DNA from 2 places in the Bacillus sp. FSL R5-0422 genome. Region 2 is predicted to be linked to the other one. Evidence: riboswitches for the same ligand, from Rfam matches in the RefSeq annotation. Region 2 holds a riboswitch; the other holds the start of a gene.
What was found. A riboswitch is a leader RNA that binds a small molecule or an ion and turns the genes downstream of it on or off. The one in region 2 is predicted to bind glycine.
Positions count from the first base shown of each region.

Region 1 (11,814 bases), 1.4 Mb from region 2:
TTGATGTTGCATCTCGGTCAGTTTCCCCTAAAATAAAACCCTTTTCAATTGCAGGATAAGTACTCAAATCAAACATGATCCCATCTGAAACTCCACCGGCTGTATGTTTCGTTTCTTTATAAGGTTCACCACCATCTCCTGGAACCTTTCTCATCAGAAAAGAACCTGCCCATTCAGACTGCATATACATTCGTTTTACCTTTAGAAATAGTTGGTATGAACCATCCTCCGCCGTATACAGATAACCATAAGCGCCTGTTACTTTCTTAATGAAGTTTCTTACATAATCATGAAATCTATTTTCCGTGTCATCCATCAGTTTCTCATATCGATCATGAATGTCCTGTTGAACAGCACGTAGTTTTTTTTGATCAACTGCTTTGTATGTGATGCTTTGCTTTTCACCTTGTTTTTTCACAGAAAGATCCTTTTCGACAAGGTGAACTTCATATGTGACCATTTCTTCCCCTTGCTTTACATGAAATTCGTAACCGTTTTCAATTGATTTTCCGGTTAATTGATATTTGTTGATAAATATATTGGGATCATAATGCCTTTTCGGATTTTCCTCTAAAATGGTTTCATTCAGATGACCTGTTACTTTTCCGTTTCTCTCTGTTACCTTGAACCAGTTCACACGATCATTTGTCTTATATGCAAAGGCGTAGGGGTGATTCAAACCACTCTTTTTTGCGATTGCTTGATATGCTATAAAGCCGCCTCCACCAATCATAAGTACCACCAGAATAGCCATGAGCCAAATTTTCGATTTACTCATATATCCCCCTCCAAACTATCATCGTTCAATCAATATGAATGATTCATTTCATGGATTAACAAATCAGTGATCTTTTCACCTCCTTTCTAGCATTTTTTTCTCTTATACATCTTGTGTCTGCAGCTATACATCGTTTATTATATATCTAAATGATATATCTTTTAGATAGGTGTGCTGATATGAAAAAATACAATGATACGACGTATGCGATTTTAGGTATTTTAACGACAGATTGTAAGTCAGGGTACGAAGTGAAGCAATTAATTGATAGAAGCTTGCATCATTTTTGGAAAATTAGTTATGGACAAATTTATCCAGCTTTAAAGTTAATAGTCGAGGAAGGGCTTGCTGAGGTTTCACCTGCTTCTTCGTCAGGTCGCTCTGACAAGCGGGAATATCATCTGACTGAAAAAGGGCTGGAGACGTTAAGGCAATGGCTGGCAAAGCCTCTTGATCATTTACCATCAGAACGAAATGAAGTGTTATTAAAGTTATTCTTCGGTCAATATCTTTCGATTGAGAAAAAACTGGTGCTTCTACAGGATTATGAAAGACAGCTTCGTATCCGTTATGAGACCTATGTTTCGATTGAACAAAACATTCAAGAACTTTATCCCGATGAAGCAGATGCGAAGTATTGGCTGTTTACATTAGATTACGGAAAAAGAGTGGCTCAAGCAGGAATTGATTGGTGCGTGGAAACATCCCATTTGATGAAGAAGGAAGGGTAAATGTATGAAAAAAGACATACGTGCTGGCAGGTTTACAACGGAGAATTCTGACTCGATTGTTGTGTTTATTATTGGCATGCGAATCAACAAACGCTGGGCGGTTCATCAATGGATGCCTGTGTTCATGGCAATGCCTGGTATGATCAAAGAATTGTATACCCATCAAGAAGAGCTTGGTTTCCTCGGGACAGAGAATTACTTTGGCTTACGGACGACAGCGATGATCCAATATTGGAAATCAACAGATGACCTTCTGGCTTATGCGAAGATGGAAAAACATTTGGCGGCTTGGAAGAACTTCCATCAGAGGGCTCAGAACAATGACGCAGTGGGTATTTATCATGAAACCTATCAAATTCAAGCCGGCTCGTATGAATCTGTCTATGTGAACATGCCTTCTTATGGACTTAGCCAAGCGAGAGCGCCTATTCCAATTGGTAAAGGAAAACAAACAGCAAAAGAACGGCTGAAAACAACAAATTCCTAGAGAGCGAATCTCTAGGAATTTCTTTTTGCAACGGTCACAAAATGTTTTAATATGCGGGCTGTTAATCCCCAAATGGTGTAATTTTCATAATCATAAAACCATTCCTCTATCGAACGACTCCCCCAGCGGTACTTCTCACCATTCATGATTTTTTCATAAGGGAAATCCTCAGCTGGTGTTGGCTGAACGGATACATGATGTAAATACGGCTCATATTGACTTAACCAACATAAAGGCACGGTAAAGGTCTCTTCTACTTCTTCTTGATTGAAGGAGTGTTTTACTTTTTGTTCATCAATGATCCCGACATATGGGTAAACCACAAAGGATGGAGATGCAATGTAAGGGCTGAGCTGTCCAAGAATCTCCACCGATTCTGGCGGAATGCCAAGCTCTTCATGTGTTTCTCGCAATGCAGCTTCCTGTGCTGTTTCGCTGCCATCGAGCTTACCACCAGGGAAGCTAATATCACCCGGCTGTTTTCTCATGATGAGCGATCGCACCTCAAATAAAATATGCCATTCTCCGTTTACTTGCACCAAAGGGACAAGGACTGCAGCTTTGAATGCTGTTTCTTCTCCAATAAATAAAGGTTGAGATTGATGTAAGTCATTTTTTAATTGGTCAATGAACACGGGCATCACCTATTTTCTGTTTCTCTTTCTTTTAGCGTATCATGGTTCATCTTTTGAAGAAAGATGATCTTTCTGACAATTATTTTTATCAACTTGACAACTTTACTTGTCAAATTGAATAAGATGCTTTACAATCAAAGAAAGATTCAGATCAAAATTGAGGTGACAGAATGAAAAATCGATTAAAAGAGCTTCGTGCGCGTGATGGTTTGAACCAAACTGAACTTGCCAGTCGTGCAAAGGTTTCTCGTCAGACCATCAGCTTAATGGAACGAGATGAATTAATGCCGTCTCTCTTGCTCGCTGTTAAGCTTTCACGAATTTTTCAGGAACCCATTGAACGTATTTTTCTATTCGAGGAGGATGAACTATCATGAAAACTGTATACAAAATGCTATTAGGTGCTCTCCTTGGCTTTCTCGGCGCTTACTGTCTGCTGGCAGCTGAATTTGAGATGACCCTTCTTGATGTCGCATTTGAAGCGACTCTTGTCATCAGCGGCTTGACGATTGTATTGATTGTTTATTGTTTTTCAGGGATTTCACGTATGAAGAAAAGAGTATCATTTTCGGTCTCTGGAGATGAAGAGGATGAACTCGAAGCAAAACAGTATCGTACCTTTACTGATTCGACTTTAGCCAATACAGTGAGTACCATTTTATCCATTATTGCCATCGGTATGGCTATCGTTACCGAACTTCCTATTTGGCTGATTCTCGTCAATGTTGCTTTATTTATCATTACCATTATCAGTTCTTATGTAGCGTTATCCGTTCTAAAACTTGTCTACCCTAATCGCAATCTCCCAAGCCCGACTGACAAAGATTATAATAAAAAACTGCTTGCTATTTCTGACGAAGGTGAAAAGCATGTGATGCTTGGCGGACTGTTTCACACGTATCAAATGATGAACATCTTATTGACCGGTGCCATGTTTATTTTGATTGTGTATTCCCTTGGAGCCAATCACTCTCAGCTCTTCTCAATCATCGTGATTGGAATTGTTTTAATCCTTTTGAATGCCAATTATATGTTCAAGATTAGAAATCGTTGAATGAACAAAAGCACAGCCTACTGCAAAGGCTGTGCTTTTTTCTATCTATTATGACGCACGGCGTTTCTTTCTTGCATAAATCAATAATAAGAAACCAAACCAAACTGGTGTTAACAAGAGCGCCGGACGTGTTGCATCCGCAAACAGCATGATCACTAAAATGGCAGCAAAAAGGACAAGAACACAAATGTTCACAAAAGGTGTGAACGGTGCTTTAAAAGTAGATGCTGCATGCAGTTCAGGCTTTGTCTTCTTATATTTTAAATGGCAAATTAAAATAATACTCCATACCCAAATGAAACAAATGGCACTGATGGTTGTGACAATACCAAAGGCTTGTTCCGGAATCAGCTTGCTTAAAAGAGCACCGACCGATACCACAATTGTTGAAACGAATAGTGCATTACTTGGTACAGCGTGCTTGTTCAGGCGGCCAAAGGAAGATGGGCCCTGTTTTTGATGACTGAGATTATACAAAATCCGGCTCGTCGAGAACATACCGCTATTACAAGCAGAAGCCGCAGACGTCAAGACAACAAAGTTAATGAGTCCCGCTGCTACTGGAATTCCAATCAGCCCAAAGGTTTTCACAAAAGGGCTTTCTGATGCACTAAGCTCAGTCCATGGATTGATACATAATAAGACAAAAATGGCGCCCACATAGAAAAATAGAATTCTTAATGGAATTTTATTAATCGCAGACGGGATGTTTTTTTGAGGATTGGCTGTTTCTGCTGCGGACACACCGACCAACTCCACTCCCACATACGCAAAGATAACCATTTGGAATGACAGTAAGAAACCTGTAACACCATGCGGGAATAGTCCGCCGTGTGACCAAAGGTTCGTTACCGTCACCGGCCCTGCATCTGTTTGAAACCCAATGATTAAAAGAACAATTCCAACGCCGATCAGCAAGAGAATCGTAATCACTTTAATGAGTGCAAACCAAAATTCCATTTCTCCGAAAAGCTTCACCGTTAATAAATTAAACCCTAGTAAAATTAACAAACAAATGATAGCAGGAATCCATTGCGGAATGTCAAACCAATACTGCACATACACTCCGACCGCAATCACATCCGCCATCGCGGTCATAATCCAGCAAAACCAATACGTCCACCCTGTCACGAAAGAAGCCCACGGACCAAGGTAGTCTTCTGCAATATCGGTTAATGACTGATAGCCTGTCTTCGATAAGAGTAGTTCACCAAGTGCCCTCATGACGAAAAAGATCGCCATTCCGACAATGAAATAAGCAAAAATGATCGATGGACCTGCCAATTGAATGGCCTTTCCAGAGCCTAAAAACAGCCCAGTTCCAATAGTTCCGCCAATTGCAATCAACTGAACATGGCGGTTTGATAAATCTCGTTTTAATTCTTGTTGTTCCAATGCTAACGCCCTCCTACGACACGATCTTATACTGAAATAATGAACTCTCAAAAAGTCCATAAAAAAAGAGATTGGATGCGCTCCAATCTCACGGTCATAAAAGAATAGCAAAATAGAGAAAAGCAATACACGGCATCATCCATGCATTACAAATACAATATTTCGTACTCTTCTGTCCTTTTGCCTGAGATTGTGAACCCTTCGGCGCCGCACATACATGCGGTCTCTCCAGAAGCTGCTCCTGCTATAGTGTGACCCACAGCAATCATAGCCTTCGTTATTTTATTAAAATGTTGCTATTTCTGAATAATTTCATATTTTACGCCTCTAAAAGAAAGCTGTCAATGGAAATCTTTTATGAGTGACGGTGGCAGCCATATAACTTCACTTCATCAATCCCCTTTGATTCATGTATAATAAATCAAAAGATGTTCGGTCCGTTTGATGGAGAAATCCCTCTTGATCATGAACAAAGTGAAGAAATCCATGGAAGTTGGTGATAACAAATGAAAAAAATGAACAAACAGCGTGTCACATTACAGGAAGTTGCCAAGCATGCCGGTGTTTCGACTTCAACGGCATCACTTGTTGTTCGAAATAATCCTAGAATCTCTGAAGCCACTCGAAAAAAAGTACTGCAATCCATGGAGGACTTAGGATACGTTTACGACCGCGTTGCTGCCAACATGCGATCAAAAAGCTCAAATATCGTGGGTGTGATTGTCACGGATATTTCTAATACCTTTATGTCTGAGTTTTTAATTGGCGTGCAAACCACGCTTGAATCACTTGGCTATACTGTTCTACTTGGTACGACCTTTGACAGTGTCGATAAACAGGAGCGGCTCATTTCCACAATGGTAGAGCACCGAGTGGGTGGAATTATTTTAAACCCAGCTTCAAAAAGCTCTACACGAACGGTCAAACAATTAAATCAAATTCGCACCCCAAAAGTACTGGCAAATCGAGAATTATCAGATGTGCAATGTGACTACGTCGGCGTTGATTATGAACAAGGTGCTTGGATGGCGATTCGTCATCTTCTTCAAAAGGGGCATCGGCGTATCGCCTTCTTAGGCGGCATCAAGACCTCATCTACTTGGATTGAGCGGATGAAAGGTTTCAAAAAAGCCCATGACGAAGAAAATCTGACGATTGATGATTCTCTTATTATAGACATAGAACCTACTCGTGAAGGTGGGAAAGAAGCACTTGCCCAAGTGATGGATCAGCCTGAGCCTCCTACTGCTATTTTTTGTTTTAGTGATCTAGTCGCATTTGGAGTCATTCAAGAACTATCAGCACGGGACATTAAGCCTGGTGAAGATATCGATGTGGTTGGATTCGATAATGTTCCTGAAGCGGAAATGTACCATCCGCCGCTCACCACTGTTTCCTCCTTCCCCCGATCCATCGGGGTAAAAGCAGCAAACCTTTTATATCATAAAATGAACGAACAGGATGAAGAGCTGCAGAGATTGATCTTAAAGCCTCAACTTCATATTAGAGAAACCGCTCCCTCATCATGAAAAAGAGAATTGCGTACAGCAATTCTCTTTTTTTATTGATCAAGTCAACGATTTCTTTGTTTCATTTTTCTTTTTTTAAATCACAAAGTCATAAACTTGACACATTTATAACACAGGAGTATATTTATCTCGTTGCTTCTTTTAGTATATCGTTATACCAAATTCATTCTATCGTTATTTCTATCAAAAAACAGTTGAGAACGATAATTCATGATTCTGATCAAATCATGAAGTTTCACTTTCTAACCAAGACTGTTATTATTTTTTACAATTTGGTAGAACGATGTACTTAATGAAAGAAGAGATGAATATTCATTAATTTACTCTCATCAATCACACAAGGGGTGTTGTGATGGACTTATGTACATGTAAGAAAATAACAAAGGGTAGACAAAGAATTTGACCTTAAAGGGGTTTCAAATATAGGAGTGGGAACATGAAAAATCCTTATATTAAATCATCAATTGGTATGTATTTAAACTACTTCATGCTTGGCATGATCAATATTATTATAGCTTCCAACATGGACAGCTTATCTGGACGCTACCATGTAGATATTCCGAAAATTAGCTTGCTTGTCTCGGCGATCGGAATTGGTAAACTCATTGCACTCTTTTTCTCAGGCCGGTTAGCCGACAGCTGGGGACGTAAGCCTGTCATTATTACAGGGAATTTTCTTTACTTATTATTCTTAATCGGTATTCCAACAACAACGAGTTATACACTGGCATTTATCCTTGCGATTTCAGCAGGTATTGCAAATTCACTGCTTGATTCAGGAACCTATCCTGCTTTGACTGAGTCATTTCCGAAAAAAGCAAGTTCTGCGTCTGTTTTAGTGAAAGCGTCTGTATCTATTGGGGCGACTGTTCTTCCATTTATCTTGGCATTCCTAGTGGCACATGACATCTTCTGGGGCTGGGCGTTCTTTGGACTAGGGCTTCTTTATTTACTTGTTGGGATTTACTTAATCTTTATGCCCTTCCCGAACCATAAGCAAGTTTCTTCACAAGACGCTCTTCCAGTACAGGAGCAGCTGAAGGAAGAACCAAAAATGCTTGGCGAAGGCTTAGCTGTTGTACTCATGGGATTCACGTCGACTGCATTGTTTGTCGTATGGCAGACATGGCTTCCGCAGCTCGGATTAAAATTAATCGGACTTGGCACAGAACAAGCCACACAGCTTCTATCTTATTTTAGTATCGGTGCATTGGTATCTGTTCTCTTGCTGTCGATCGTTTTAGATAAATTCATTTCACCAATTATGGTAGCGATCATTTATCCAATTGGGGCGTTCCTTGCAATGCTTTCACTTTTCCAAATCGAAACATACAGCATTGTCATTGTCAGCACCTTTTTCTTAGGGCTATTTACAGCGGGAATCTTCCAGCTAGCGATGAGTATTATGATGAAACTATTTCCGACAAACAAAGCAACGGCTTCATCCTACGTCAACATTGCAGCAAGCTCCGCGTTTATCCTCGTGCCGCTCATTACAAGTGGATTGGTCAGCACGTACGATATTAAAATGACGTTATTTTTCGATATGACCATTGCGGTTATGAGCGTATTGCTAGCGGTCTTTGTTCTTGGACGCATGAAAAAATTATTTAAATAATTGAAGGAGATGTCAATCATGACAAACATACATGAACGAAATATTGATGGGAAAACAAAATTAGTCGGTCTTCTTGCTACACCAATCGGGCACAGCCTTTCACCACGTATGCATAACCTTGGCTATACACTAACAGGTATCAACTATGCTTATCTCGCATTTGAAGTAGGGAATGATGAACTAGAAGTTGCCGTATACGGTATGAAAGCAATGGGTGCAGCTGGATTTAACGTCTCTATGCCGAACAAAATGAAAGTACTAGATTACTTAGACGAACTAGATGATTCTGCAAAATACACACGTGCAAGTAACACCGTTGTCAACAAGGATGGCAAGCTCATCGGTTACAACACAGACGGTCTTGGATATGTGAGAAACTTGATTGAACATGGCGTTGAATTAGCCGGTAAAAAGGTCACCCTCGTTGGCTCTGGCGGTGCGGCGACTCCGATCGCCATTCAGCTTGCACAATCTGGTATTCGTGAAATTAGTATTTTTGCTCGCCAAGATCAATACTTTGTTCAAGCCGAAGAAAATGTAAATTACATCAACAACGAAATGAAATCCTTCGGTGTCAAAGCTAATATTTTCCCACTTGAAGACAAAGACGCGTTCCGCCGTGAAGTAGCAGAAAGTGCAATCCTAGCAAATGGGACAAGCCTTGGCATGAAACCACTAGATCAACTTAGCATTATCGATGATACACTTGATGTACTTCGTGAAGATTTGATCGTGACAGATGTCGTATACAACCCGCAAAAAACAAAACTTCTTGCGCAAGCACAGGAAGCTGGCGCCAAAACCATTAACGGTCTTGGAATGATGCTATGGCAAGGTGCACTTGCTTACAAACTCTTTACTGGTGAAGATATGCCAGTTGATCAAGTAAAACAAATTCTTTTTGAAAATGACCGATTCTAAAACAAAAAAAAGACGACTTCCTATGCGGAGGTCGTCTTACATTATTGACAAAGGGCTAAAATGATCTTCATTTTAGCCCTTTGTCTTCTTTTCAGCGTGATAGAAAATCTTTGCAGTCTAGGAAGGGCGAGCACAGGAGCGGAGCGAATTTGACATTCGTGAGCACAGGAGCACAGCCCTGACAACGAATGCGAGGGTTTGTCTTCACGCTGAGACGATTTCCAGCGGAGGTCGTCTTTTTTTAATCATGAACCATGATTTGGCGGTATCGATACAGAATATACAATGCGCCGATAATGGCCGCAACAGCCACCACTGCATCGAACATAAAGATTTGTAAAATGGACGAGTGACTCTGAATTAAGCCTGTTACGACTGGGATGACGATAGCCGACACGCCGCCCGCTGTGGAAATAATTCCTGTCATCGTCCCTTTGTTTTTCCAGAAGAATTCAGCCATCACAGTTAATGTTAGTTGAAAAACTCCTGCTGTTGAAAATCCCAATACAAAAGCATTAACGGTTCCGATGACTGGCGATTTCACGACCAAGAGTACACAAATAGAAACTAGTGTAATGATTGGATAGATCAGCAGCACAGTGACCGGACGCACAAAACGGCGCAACAGAAATGCAAGCATCACGACAGATAGCAGCCCGCCCATGCTATAGTAACTGAGCAGTTTCACAGCACTGCCCGATGTCATTCCCAATATGGCCTCACCGTACGTAGGAAGCCAAATTTGTGGCAACGCATATAGCCCATTTGACGTAAAGCTGATCACAATGAGTGCGATCCCTTCTCTCCAAAATGTAGGCTCTGTCGAGAAGCGCGGAAGTCCATCCTGCTCCGTTACCTGGACTTGTTCCACCTTGCGATGATTTGGAAATGGCAAGGTCCACAACATCAAGACATTCACAAGATAGATCAGAGCAGGAACAAAAAATGCCATTCCATAAAACAAATCATGCTCTGCCAAAAAGAAAATCGCAAGTGGCAAAATGGTTGCCCCAATGGATATAAAGGCCTTCACCATCACATTCGCAGATCCCGAGTTTTGCGGAAAAGCCTCCATTAATGCAGGATACGTTCCTGCGTCCATTGCCGAATTCGCGACCCCTGCCAAAATGGCAAATGCAAACGCGATTTGATAATTTGGAGACAACGGAATTCCGATGAGGAACACAGCCATCAGCACACCCGAAACCAAAATGACAGGCTTTCGCCCAAAACGATCTGATAGAACACCCGATAAACCATACGTGAGTACCCTACCAATGCCAAGCGCCGAAATCATATAACTAATTCCTGCACTATTTGTATCTAACTGTTTGATTAAAAATGGCATATTGGAAGCCAAAATGATATTGACCATACCTAATAAAAAGTAATTAATATATAGACTAGAAGCCGTTCTCACATACGGATTCCTCATCCTGACACACCCCTCAACACCATCGCAATGAAGTGACCATTTATAAGATCTCATATGTGAGGAAGAACAGCTTTACAGCCTTCACGTTCATACATCTCATCATGTCATGCAGCTCACCGCTTACATGCCCTTCATGTATCAAGCATTTCTTCAATTTTTCACTGATCTTATTTTATATGAATGTGAAAGGTAATGATAGTGAATTGCTTAAATTTGAGAGGAATTGATACAAAAAAAGGAGTGGCAGGTGTCCACTCCTTTTTGATCGTCTACCAACTTTGACGGTTGACTCTTAATCCAAGTAAAAACTTTTTAAGTGTTCGATAGAAAACCTCAATTCTCGATTTTCTCAATATTTACGCTTGGAATTGTAATATTACCATCTGTCGTGGATTCATATGTAATGACACCCTCAGAAGTACCCATAAGAGTAATTACGTCTCCTTCTAAGACTCGCGATTTAACGAGATCAGCTTGATAAGCGCCATAAACAATATCATTGTAATATTCATCTACAGCTACTCTTATTTCTGTCGTACCGTCACCTTCCATGACTTGGACAACTTCACCTTTAAATTTCACTTTTTTTCCTTTATATTTTTCAGGTGTTCTAGCCAATTGATCGTAAGTGATACCAGTATCGTAACCCTTTTTCTCTTGTTCCTCAGCTTTTTTCTTTGCTAATTCTTCTTTCTTTTTCTCTTCTTCTTTTTTAGCTTTTGCTTCTTCTTCTTTTTTCTTTTCTATTTTCTCCATTTTTTCTTTTGCATCAGCTTCGGCTAACTTTGCATATGGAGCTAACTCATCTACTTTTTTCTGCAGAGTTTCGTTTTCTTTCTTTAGTTTTTCACTTGCTTTTGATGGTGAGGAACCAGACATTGCCGATCCGATAAACATAGCAACAATGGCTACTACAATATACTTCCAACTTTTCTTTAAAAACTTCATTTTAAACTTCCTTCCCTCATAACGATATAGTGTTTCATCACAAATTCAATTTCCTAAAACGAACATTTTTGGATGATAATATCTATATCGGTTGGCAGAAGAAATTTTTAACAAAAAATTAGATATTTGTACTCAATTAATTGTTTAATCGAACCAAAAAATATAACTTTGGGACTATTCAAGCAAAAGTTAAATAAAAAAGCTATGGTTTATGCAAACTGTGCACCAAATTTGTTATTTCTTACACACCCCAAATACTTAGCTCATGATAATATTCCGTTCG
Region 1 is NZ_CP152014.1:3,548,051-3,559,864, forward strand. It holds gene MKX52_RS18155 (hypothetical protein) at 1-778, opposite strand, end outside; gene MKX52_RS18160 (PadR family transcriptional regulator) at 958-1,509, shown strand; gene MKX52_RS18165 (DUF4188 domain-containing protein) at 1,514-1,996, shown strand; gene MKX52_RS18170 (CoA pyrophosphatase) at 2,008-2,631, opposite strand; gene MKX52_RS18175 (helix-turn-helix transcriptional regulator) at 2,802-3,008, shown strand; gene MKX52_RS18180 (DUF3169 family protein) at 3,005-3,685, shown strand; gene MKX52_RS18185 (amino acid permease) at 3,734-5,080, opposite strand; glycine riboswitch at 5,243-5,322, opposite strand; gene MKX52_RS18190 (LacI family DNA-binding transcriptional regulator) at 5,587-6,609, shown strand; gene MKX52_RS18195 (MFS transporter) at 7,046-8,227, shown strand; gene MKX52_RS18200 (quinate/shikimate dehydrogenase) at 8,246-9,148, shown strand; gene MKX52_RS18205 (MFS transporter) at 9,390-10,583, opposite strand; gene MKX52_RS18210 (hypothetical protein) at 10,917-11,531, opposite strand.
Region 1: linked by a shared signal. The riboswitch ahead of MKX52_RS18185 (amino acid permease) and the one ahead of gcvT (glycine cleavage system aminomethyltransferase GcvT) in region 2 are both predicted to bind glycine.

Region 2 (11,814 bases):
CACGACTCCATCGTACTGTTCTTCTGCCTCGTGGAGTGCATCAATCAAATCTCCTTCATGATTCGATTGAAAGAACGTTAACTGGATATTGGCTCTTTCTGCAAACTGGAACAAATCTGTCTCTAAATCTGTCAGCGTCTTACTTCCGTAAACAGCCGGCTCTCTTTTGCCAAGCCTATTTAAATTGGGCCCATTCAGTACAAGAAAATGAGGCATACAACCACTCCTTCACCCTAATTCAATCTATATCGAGATCTGTTTCTTTTTCCTTAGAAACCTTTCGTTTCCAAAAATATTTTATCATATGAATAAGTGATTTACACTTTATTCGGTCTTTTTCCCGAGTGCCCTCGCAAGCTTTTGGCTCGTTAATTCATTATATTCAAACGAAATACTGTACCCGATAAACATACCGTATAAAATATATAGGCAAAATGTCGTGACAACGGTGCTTTGCTGTAAGTCTTGGACTTGCTTTACATCTGGGAAAATCGGATTAAATACGTAAAAAACGAGCAGCCATAAAATCGCGCCATATATTAGCCCCATCCAATAACCTTTGATTCGTTTCAAAAGCCCATAATAAATAAAGGCAGCTCCAATCGATAAAACCCCTAAAAGCACAATGCTGATAAAAGTACCAAGTCCGCCCTTTTTCCACTCTCCGAGCACAAAAGGCTGAAGAAGCATATTGGGACTCACCTCTGAGAAATGAAACATATGGGTCAGAAACCCGATAAAGCCCCAAAAAACACCACCAACAAAGCCTGTCGCAGCTGCTCTTGCAACTAGCGATGATGTTTGTACAGACTGATTTTTCTCTTCTTGGTTTTTCTTTTCATCACGTTTCATTTGTGAACACCTCCAGCAAGTAGTATGTCCAAAATGTGATAAAAAAAAGGATTTCCATACGTGAGTGTAAAATTTTTATAAGAGGGTATACTGGCTAAAAAGAGGTAGATAGAATTCTAGTAGATAATCGACCTGTGAGCTAGTGATTTCCCCTCATTTCCTGTACAATAAAGGTATAAGGAAATGCATGTAAATTACAGGAAACAGGCAGGTTGATGAAATATGTCCAATCAAACAAAACCTCCAGCATATGGAGGGCAAGCAGTTGTCGAAGGTGTCATGTTTGGAGGTAAAAAGAACTATGTGACAGCGATTCGGCGTAAGGATCAGTCCATTGAGTTTTTAAAGCTTCCCCGGACTTCCAATAAACGAACCGCCTTTCTCAAGAAAATCCCTTTTGTAAGGGGTGTTGCTGCACTTGTTGAAGCAAGCGCAAATGGCAGCAAGCACTTGAACTTCTCCAGCGAGCGCTATGACTTAGATCCTTCAGAAGATCATACTCTTGAAAAAGAACAAAAAAGCTCGAAATTATCCATGATTTTCGGCATTGCTGTGATCGGAGTTCTCTCTCTTCTCTTTAGTAAATTTGTCTTTACCCTAGTACCTGTCTTTTTAGCCGAACTTGTGCGGCCCGTCTTTTCAGGGAATTTTGCACAAATCGCAGTGGAAACATTCTTTAAACTGGTCTTATTATTAGGCTATATTTACTTTATTTCCATGACCCCTTTAATTAAAAGGGTATTTCAATATCATGGCGCAGAACATAAAGTCATAAACTGCTATGAACAGAATCTTGACATCACAGTGGAAAATGTCCAAAAACAATCACGCCTTCATTATCGATGCGGTAGCAGCTTTATTTTATTCACTGTCATTGTCGGAATGTTCGTCTATTTACTCGTACCGACAGATCCTTTATGGGTGAGAGTTCTGAATCGCTTGGCGCTCATTCCAGTTGTTCTAGGCATTTCATTTGAAGTGCTTCAGCTTACGAACAAACTCCGAAAAGTGCCTGTGCTGAAAGTGCTTGGCTATCCTGGCCTTTGGCTGCAATTGCTCACAACAAAAGAACCTTCTGACGATCAAGTCGAGGTAGCCATTGCAAGTTTTAATGAACTTCTTCGTTTAGAGGAAGCGTCTCTAAAACAAGCGTCAGATTCTGCTCATCAAGTGATCTAACTTATAAATCCGGTAAATTCCTTCGGAGGTGGACAGTTATGAATCGCCGAGTACATCCTGCTTTTACCATTATTTTCGCTTTAGGCGTTTTGGGATTTGTGTATTTACTCACAACGAATCCAGGCAGACTTTTTACAATGCTGCTATCAGTTGTGATCATTGGAGCGATTGTGTTTTTCCTATTTAGATGGCTGATGAATCGAAGAACTGGAACAGAGGGCAATCTTTATCGTAAAGCAGTCAAACAATCAAAACGTCGCTACCAGCAGCCTAAACCAAAAACGAAAAGCCAGATGAAAAATCGGGTCACTCATTTGCGAAGCGTGCCGACTGACCACAAGTCTAAGCCCGTCCTTCTCAAAAAGAAAAGCCAAACACAGTTAACTGTGATTGAAGGCAAGAAAAACAAAAAGAAGAATCGCGCCTTGTTTTAAAATGTCCAGCTTTTTAAAAATTGCTCGGCCTTCTGTCTGCCTAGATCGACGAGCGCCTTTTTCTTTTCTGCCATTAGCTGAAAATCAGTGGCAATGACGTGTTCTACAGGAATAAAAATAACATGACGTTCGTGTTTTGTGGCAATATGCCTTTCGTCATGAGCACCACGCATCGTTTCAAAAAGAGCGCCAAACAGTTCAAACGCATTGCGGATGGAGTGTTGAGGGCGTTCTTTTTCGTTTGGGGTTAATGTGACACCGACGAATGGTCTTTTTTTCTCTTCGGCAAACAACCAAATTGGAAAGTTGCTCAGCACGCCTCCATCCACAATGGTACAAATGCCTTTTGATGACTTTAGTTTGACAGGCTCGAAAAAATACGGCAAACTGCAACTCATCCGGATTGACCTGGCAACAGAGAAACGCTCTGGATTTAAGCCGTATGAAGGAAGGTCGTCTGGCAAAACGAGGATTTTCCCATTTGTTAAATCAGAGGCAACAATTTTCAGTGAATCTTTTTTGAGATCCCCAAATACGGTGACCCCCTTTCGTTTCAACACATCCGTCAGCCATTTTTCCAGCCGGTCCCCTTTGTAAAGACCGAGGCGCCAGTAAATGGATATCCACCGGAGCATTTTAAACGGAATGAATTGACATCTCCTATCAAGCAAGTGATGTTCATCCATCTCATCTAACAGCTCCCGAATCTCCTGACTTGAAAAGCCTGCTGCGATGAGTGAAGCGATGATCGCTCCAGCACTTGTACCAGCAAGGCGGACAAACTGATATCCTCTCGCTTCAAGCGCTTCATAGGCACCCGCAAGTGCTGCCCCTTTAATGCCTCCACCTGAGAACACACCATCTATCTTCATCAAGGAGCCCCCTTTGATATCACGCTATTAATAGTGTAAGAGCATATGCTTTCAATTAGAACTTTAATCAAAAAGGACACCCATGCTGAGGGTGTCCTTTTTTTAAGATTCTTGATTTGTTTGTTCGTTTTTCTTTTGAATCGCTTTCAGCTGAACAGAACGCTCGTCACTTTCTTCAAAGAATTGAACGAGATCGCCGATGCGGTCAATGCTGTTCCAGCTAAGATGATGTTCAATGCCTTCTACATCATCATAGATTTTCTCTTCATCTACACCAATGATTCTTAAAAATTGCTCTAGCAGTTCATGTCTGTATACGAGACGTTTTCCAATTTTTTTGCCTTTCGGGGTTAAAATTAGACCACGATACTTCTCATAAATGAGGTATTCATCTTTATCTAGCTTCTGAACCATTTTTGTTACAGAGGAGGGATGGACAGCGAGTGCTTCTGCAATATCAGAGACTCTAGCATATCCTTTTTCTTCTATCAGCATATATATTTGTTCAATGTAATCTTCCATACTAGGTGTAGTCATAAAACCCCTCCATAATGCACCTTTACTTAATAATCATAACAATTCTACACCATCGCCCATTAAAAAACAAGGAGTGTCCTTTGTCTTTAACGCTTGTAATTCCACTCGTCTGAGGCATATTTCGTTTTGGCAAGATGATGGACAAATGCTAATTCTTCATCTGTGAGCTCATAAGGCACAAGCTCAATATTTAATCCTTTTTCAAATCCTCGTTTAAACGCCACACGCGCATCGTCTATTGTACAAGTTCGGTCTGAGATTTCATTGATGGCGACCGCTTTGTTTTTAAAGCTTCTCTGCATCCGCTCTCTCACACGGTCGTTTGGATAAAGAAATAAATCGAACAGTTTGTCCTCATCAAGGTCAATTAAGATGGAGCCGTGCTGGAGGATCACTCCTTTTTGTCTTGTTTGGGCACTGCCCGCTACCTTTCTACCTTCTACGACAAGCTCGTACCATGAAGGGGCATCAAAGCATACAGACGATCTTGGATTTTTTAAGCTTTCTTTTTCTTTATCTGTACGAGGAATGGCAAAATACGCATCGAGTCCCAGTTCTTTAAAGCCTTCTAAAATGCCTTCTGAAATGACGCGGTATGCCTCTGTCACTGTCGCTGGCATTTCTGGATGTTCCTCTGATACAATCACGCTATAGGTCAGCTCCTGATCATGAAGAACCCCCCGCCCTCCAGTCGGTCTGCGGACAAATCCAAGACCATAGCGCTCGACTGCTTCCATGTTGATTTCTTTTTCAACATGCTGAAAATACCCAACAGACAATGTCGCCGGATTCCATCCATAAAAACGGATAACAGGCGGGATCAACTTCTCACTATGCCAATAAAGCAAGGCTTCATCCATTGCCATGTTAAAGGCAGGGTCTTGATTTCCTGTATCAATGAAACACCATTTCTCTTTTTGCATATAAAAATCCCTTCTCTTTTACGTAGTCAATGTTAGATGATGGTGATGGCCACCGATTTTCTCTCTTCATCAGTCTATCAAATAGGGAACGAATTGAAAATAATTCTTACCATTTATGATGACAAGTTTCTTTTGCTTTACTATAATAGTATTTGTCTAAAACGTACCATCAGACAGGCCACTGTGCTGATGCTCAAGAAGGAGTCGAGTTGTATTGTCAATGTTCAACTATATCGTCCTCGCACTTTGTGGACTTTTCGTTCTTTATTCTGTCGGCAGCTACATTTATCAGCAGCGTATTATGAAAACGCTGACGGAAGCAGAATTTATTAAAGGTTACCGCAAAGCTCAACTCATTGATGTGAGAGAGCCAAATGAGTTTGATGGCGGACATATTTTAGGGGCAAGAAACATCCCCCTTTCCCAGCTAAAACAGCGCAAAAATGAAATTCGTCCTGACAAGCCTGTTTATCTCTATTGCCAAAACAATTTGAGAAGCGGAAAAGCAGCGCAAACTTTACGTAAAAACGGCTGTCGTGAGATTTATAATTTAAAAGGCGGCTTTAAAAAATGGGGCGGCCGTATCAAAACGAAGAACTAACAAAAAAGACTCTGGGAGCATGATCCCCATGAGTCTTTTTTCTTTATCTTTCAAAAACGAGAACTGGATTTCGCGCGGCCTTTGTTTCGTCCATTCGTTTGACGACCGTCGTATGCGGCGCTTCCTGCACCACTTCTGGATTCTCTTCTACTTCTTTGGCAATCTGAATCATCGCTTCGATGAAGGCATCAAGAGTTTCTTTTGATTCTGTTTCAGTTGGTTCAATCATGATGCATTCCTCTACATTGAGCGGGAAGTAGATCGTTGGTGGATGATAGCCAAAATCAAGCAATCGTTTGGCAATATCGAGTGTGCGCACACCTAATTTTTTCTGACGTTTACCTGAAAGGACAAATTCATGCTTACAGTGCCGGTCAAATGGCAAATCAAAATGAGTGCTTAAGCGGCGCATCATATAGTTCGCATTTAACACAGCATTATCAGTTACAGCCTTTAAGCCATCTGGACCCATAGAGCGAATATACGCATATGCTCTGACGTTAATGCCGAAGTTACCATAGAACGGCTTCACGCGGCCAATTGATTTTGGTCGATCATCATCGAAATAAAAGCGACCTTCTTTCTTCACAAGCACTGGCTTTGGCAAGTACGGAATTAAATCCTTTTTTACGCCTACAGGACCTGAACCAGGACCTCCGCCTCCATGCGGACCTGTAAAGGTTTTATGAAGATTTAAATGAACAACGTCAAAGCCCATATCCCCCGGTCTTGCTCTGCTCAAAACAGCATTCAAGTTGGCTCCGTCATAATAAAGCTTGCCGCCAGCTCCATGAACGATTTCAGCCATTTCTAAAATATTTTCTTCAAATAGGCCGAGTGTATTCGGATTCGTCAGCATTAAAGCAGCAGTTTCTTCGTTAACAACACGGCGCAGGTCCTCTAAATCCACAAGCCCATTCTCATCAGATGCAACGGTAATGGTTTCAAATCCAGCCACTGTCGCAGATGCTGGGTTTGTTCCATGGGCAGAATCTGGCACAATGACTTTTGTTCGCTTATCGTCCCCTCTTGCTTCATGGTACGCACGGATCATCATGAGTCCTGTCCATTCACCGTGTGCTCCTGCCGCTGGCTGTAATGTCACAGCATCCATCCCCGTGATTTCTTCCAGATGATCACCTAGGTCATATAGCAATTCTAATGCTCCCTGCACAGTGTCTGCCTCTTGTAGTGGATGGACTTGCGCGAAGCCTGCAAGGCGTGCAACCTTTTCATTAATCTTTGGATTATATTTCATTGTACAAGAGCCAAGAGGATAAAATCCGGAATCGACCCCATGATTACGTCTTGATAATGCTGTATAATGACGCATAATATCAAGCTCAGATACTTCAGGAAGCTCAGCATCCTCATGACGGATGTACGTCTCATCAAATAAGGACGGGATCTCCTGTTCAGGTACATCTAAATCAGGCAGGCTATAACCAATTCTTCCTTCTTTGGATAATTCAAAAATAAGCGGCTGATCTTGTTTATTCATGGCGATCCCCCAATTCCTTAATGAACGTATCAATTTCTTCTTTTGTTCTTAGCTCTGTCACGGCGACAAGCATGTGATGTTGAAGCTCTGGGTAGTCTCTCCCTAAGTCGTAGCCGCCGATGATTCCTTTTTCAAGTAATCGTTTATTGGCTTCTTGTACCGGTTCTTGTAATTTGATGACAAATTCATTGAAATGGGCCCCTTCTACATCAGCAAGCAGTCCATATGCTTCTGCCTGCGTCTTCGCATAGTGGGCTTTTTGTACATTTTGATAGGCAATGTCTTTGATGCCTGTTTTTCCGAGTGCTGTCATGGCAACAGAAGCGGCTAATGCATTTAATGCCTGATTCGAACAAATATTAGACGTCGCTTTATCTCTTCGAATATGCTGCTCACGCGCTTGAAGGGTTAATACAAACCCACGAACACCATTTTCGTCTTCTGTCTGCCCGACTAAACGACCTGGCACTTTGCGCATCAACTTTTTCGTCACAGCAAAATATCCGCAATGTGGCCCGCCAAACGCTGCTGGAATGCCAAATGGCTGTGCATCACCAACAACAATGTCTGCTCCAAGTTTTCCTGGAGGCGTCAGTAACCCGAGTGCAAGCGGATTACTAGAGACAACGAACAGACTTTTTCCTTTATGTGCAATAGGTTCGATGTCTTTTAACGGTTCGACGACACCAAAAAAGTTTGGATATTGCACAAGAACGGCTGCTGTCTCGTCGCAGACAGCTTTTTCTAATGCCGCTAAGTCCGTCTGTCCTTTTTTCGCAGGCACTTCAACAACTTCTATGTGCTGTCCTTTGGCGTATGTTTTTAGCACGGCTCTTGCTTCAGGATGAACCGTTTCAGAAACAACGACTTTTTTCTTTTTTGTATGTCCAGCAGCTAGCATCGCCGCTTCAGCTAATGCTGTCCCGCCATCGTACATCGAGGAGTTAGCAAGGTCCATACCCGTCAGCTCAGCAATCATTGTTTGAAATTCAAAAATGGCTTGTAATTCACCTTGCGAGATCTCCGGCTGATAAGGTGTGTATGCTGTATAAAATTCAGAACGTGAGATGACATGATCCACAATGACAGGCTGGTAATGATCATATACACCGGCACCAAGAAACGATGCATAGGAAACCGTATCTTTATTCTTTGCAGCTAGTTGGGATAATTCCCTTACAAGCTCTGTTTCAGATGCGGCTGGTTTAATGTTATATGCTCCTTTAAATCTCACTTTTTCTGGGATATCTGAAAAAAGCTCATCAATCGACTGAACGCCGATGACATCCAGCATTTCTTTTTGATCTTGCTCGGTTTGCGGCAAATACCTATGCTTCATCCTCTATTCCCCCTCGTTATTTGGCTCTTTTATAAAATGGTGTTGCGACGATTTTCGCTTTTAGACGTTTTTTGCGAACTTGTACTTCTACCACTGTTCCAAGCTGCGCCTGAGAAGATTCGATTATAGCAATCCCGACATTTTTCTTTAATGTTGGGGATTGTGTGCCCGTTGTGACTACGCCAATCTGCTTTTCTCCTGAAAAGACCGGATAGTCTGTGCGCGGAATCCCTTTATCTATCATTTCAATGCCGACAAGCTTTCGCTTCGGCCCTTCTTCTTTTTGCTTCTTGAGCGCTTCTTTGCCAATAAAATTGGCTTCTTTATCCGTTTTGACCGCAAAGCCAATCCCGCCTTCTAATGGAGAGATATCTTTTGTTAGCTCCTGGCCATAAAGCGGAAGTCTTGCTTCAAATCTCAAGGTGTCTCGTGCACCAAGCCCACACGGTATTAACCCTTTTGGTGCGCCAACTTTTAATAAAGCCGACCAAATGTGGACCGCATCTTCTGACTGACAGTAAATTTCAAAGCCGTCTTCTCCAGTGTAGCCCGTTCTTGAAACAAGCACCTCTTTTTGAGCAACTTCAGCTTTTGAGAAAAATGTAAATGGCTTGAGCGATGTCACTTCTTCATCCGCTACATCTTTCATGATGTCAGCGGCAATAGGTCCTTGAAGGGCAAGCAAGGCGATTTCATCCGAGACATTCTGAATCAATACGTCGTTCTCACCTTGGTGCTGAAGCAGCCATTCCACATCTTTTTCGATATTAGATGCATTAATAACAAGCAAATAATCGTTCTCTTCTTTTTGGTAGACGAGCAGATCATCCACTGTCCCGCCATCTTCATAGCACATGGCTGTATATAGTGCCTTACCGTCTGTCAGCTTAGACACATCATTGGTTAATAACCTTTGTAAAAAAGGAAGGGCGTCTCGACCTTTGATTTCCACCTCACCCATGTGAGACACATCAAAAAGCCCTGCCTTTGTTCGAACAGCTTCGTGCTCTTCTTTAATGGAAGAAAATTGGACAGGTAATTCCCAGCCCCCGAAGTCAATGGTTTTTGCGCCAAACGTTTCATACGCATGAAAAAGCGGTGTTCGTTTCAACATCAATCGTTTCCCCCTTTTTTCTTTCAGTGCAGATCACAAGCTGAATTTTCAGAAAAAAATTACAGCAAAAAAGGACAGAGCGCTCCCTTTTATCAAAAAGAAGTCTCTGTCCTTGCACCTGAAAGTTTACAGCACAACATCATTGTGCGTTTTCCCCTTTGGTGGTTTGCTAAAAAACGATGAGCAAACACTCTCCAGAGTTGCGTCCGGTAAGAGTACTTTTGCCTGAGAGATTCACTGAAACGATTCAGCTTGCTCCTTCGGCGCCTGCCAGTGCTAAATAACCGCCAAGTCTCTCCCCATACCATCATCCGCTCATATTCTTCACATTTATTGGACATACTATCAAAATGGGTGACTTATTTTCTAGATCACTTACCAACATCCTACCATTAGAAACGGATGAAGAGCAATAAAAAAATCATTAACATTTCTTAAAAAACCATTCATTATCGTTCGCTTTTATTCAAATATCTAGTCTTTTCAAGACCTCTTAAAAAATGAAGCGTTTAAATACAGAACAATTTTATCCTCAACCTACTAGAAAGGCAGGCGACCACATTGAATATTCAAACGATTTTTGATCAGGATTGGGCAAGTGAATTTCAGCAGCGGCTAGCAGCAGACGGCCCCTGGGCAAACTGGGAAATGTACCGTTTAGCGGCGCAGATCCAAAAAGTCACAGCCATTGATTCATTTGAAGGACTGCAAGCTCCTGCCCATCTACCTGCATTCACGCCTTTAAAACATCAGCTTGAAGTAGCCAGAAGAGTCGTAGAAGAGATGAACGGAAAAGCCATTTTAGCAGATGAAGTGGGACTTGGAAAAACCGTAGAAGCAGGACTGATTATCAAAGAATATATGATTCGTGGACTTGCCAAGAAAATTCTCATACTCGTCCCCGCCTCTCTCGTATCTCAATGGGTACAGGAGCTGCGGACAAAATTTTATATTGATGCTGTCGAACAAAAAAAGAGCTACGTGTGGGAGCAGTGTGACGTCGTGGTTTCCTCCATTGATACAGCCAAAAGACAGCCGCACCGAGACACTATTTTATCCATTGCCTACGATATGGTCATTATTGATGAAGCACACAAACTGAAAAACAATAAAACGAAAAACTATGAATTTGTAAGAAATCTAAATAAGAAATTTTGTTTGTTGCTGACAGCGACGCCTATCCAAAACCGTATTGGAGAAATATTTAATCTTGTCTCCCTTCTGAAGCCAGGTCACCTAGGGAATGAACATCAGTTTAAAGATGTCTTTGCCAAAAAGGATTTACAGCTAGAAGACCATGACCGTTTAAAACAGCTAGTGAATAAAGTGATGATTCGTAACCGAAGACAAGACACAGGCATCGAGTGGACAAAACGGCATGTCAAAACGATTTCCATTGATTTCTCTCCAACGGAACAAGCATTATATGATGAAATCTGTAAGCTGAAAGAGAACCCGTCCTATACTAAACACATGTTTTCCATCATGACTTTGGAACGAGAATGCTGTTCAAGCCGCGAGGCGGTCTATATGACAATTAAAAAAATGCAGGAAGATGAAACACATATTCTTGGATCCTCTGCAATAGCGCAAATTATGGAGAAAATCAATGAAGTGCAGCAAAACACAAAGGCACTTGAAGTCGTCAAGCTTATTCAGCAGTTAAATGAAAAGGTCATTATTTTCACCGAATACCGCGCGACACAAATTTATTTACAATGGTTTCTTCAGCAAAATGGCATAAGCTCCGTTCCTTTTCGTGGCGGCTTTAAACGGGGCAAAAAGGATTGGATGAAAGATTTATTTAGAGAACGGGCACAAGTGTTAATTGCTACAGAAGCAGGCGGCGAAGGAATCAATCTTCAGTTTTGTAATCAAATCATCAACTACGATCTTCCGTGGAACCCGATGCGTCTAGAACAGCGGATTGGGCGTATCCACCGCCTTGGACAAGAACGGGATGTCCATATTTACAACATGGCAACAAACGGTACCGTTGAGGAACACGTCTTAAAACTTTTATACGAAAAAATTCAACTGTTCGAAAACGTCATTGGCGATCTAGATGATATTTTAACGCGAATCGATATCAAAGATGCCGAAACAAAGCTGCATCAGATTCTTTTTCAGCACGAATCAGACGGTGACATGAAAAAGAAATTAACCCAGTTTGCTTCCTATTTAACAGAAGCCAAAACACCCCTTTTAGAAAAAAGACAGCAAGGCTCATAAAGGAGAGTTGACCAATGGAGCAGCGTGACATACATACCTTTCTTCTTCGTTTCTTTCAGGCAAATCAGTGCGACATACTAGAAGAAAGTGCAGGACATATGACCGTACAGCTGACCGTCGATATGGATAAATTGATTATGAACCGCCCTTTTTATTGGCACTGGCTCGAAAAAACTGGTGGTGTTCCAGAGCCGCGGCAATTGACCCTCATCACCGATCAAAAAAAAGTG
Region 2 is NZ_CP152014.1:2,158,594-2,170,407, forward strand. It holds gene aroQ (type II 3-dehydroquinate dehydratase) at 1-216, opposite strand, end outside; gene MKX52_RS10980 (YqhR family membrane protein) at 325-852, opposite strand; gene MKX52_RS10985 (DUF1385 domain-containing protein) at 1,075-2,031, shown strand; gene MKX52_RS10990 (SA1362 family protein) at 2,070-2,465, shown strand; gene MKX52_RS10995 (patatin-like phospholipase family protein) at 2,462-3,337, opposite strand; gene mntR (transcriptional regulator MntR) at 3,440-3,874, opposite strand; gene MKX52_RS11005 (biotin/lipoate A/B protein ligase family protein) at 3,961-4,797, opposite strand; gene MKX52_RS11010 (rhodanese-like domain-containing protein) at 5,018-5,398, shown strand; gene gcvPB (aminomethyl-transferring glycine dehydrogenase subunit GcvPB) at 5,442-6,899, opposite strand; gene gcvPA (aminomethyl-transferring glycine dehydrogenase subunit GcvPA) at 6,892-8,238, opposite strand; gene gcvT (glycine cleavage system aminomethyltransferase GcvT) at 8,255-9,352, opposite strand; glycine riboswitch at 9,556-9,663, opposite strand; gene MKX52_RS11030 (SNF2-related protein) at 9,914-11,584, shown strand; gene MKX52_RS11035 (YqhG family protein) at 11,599-11,814, shown strand, end outside.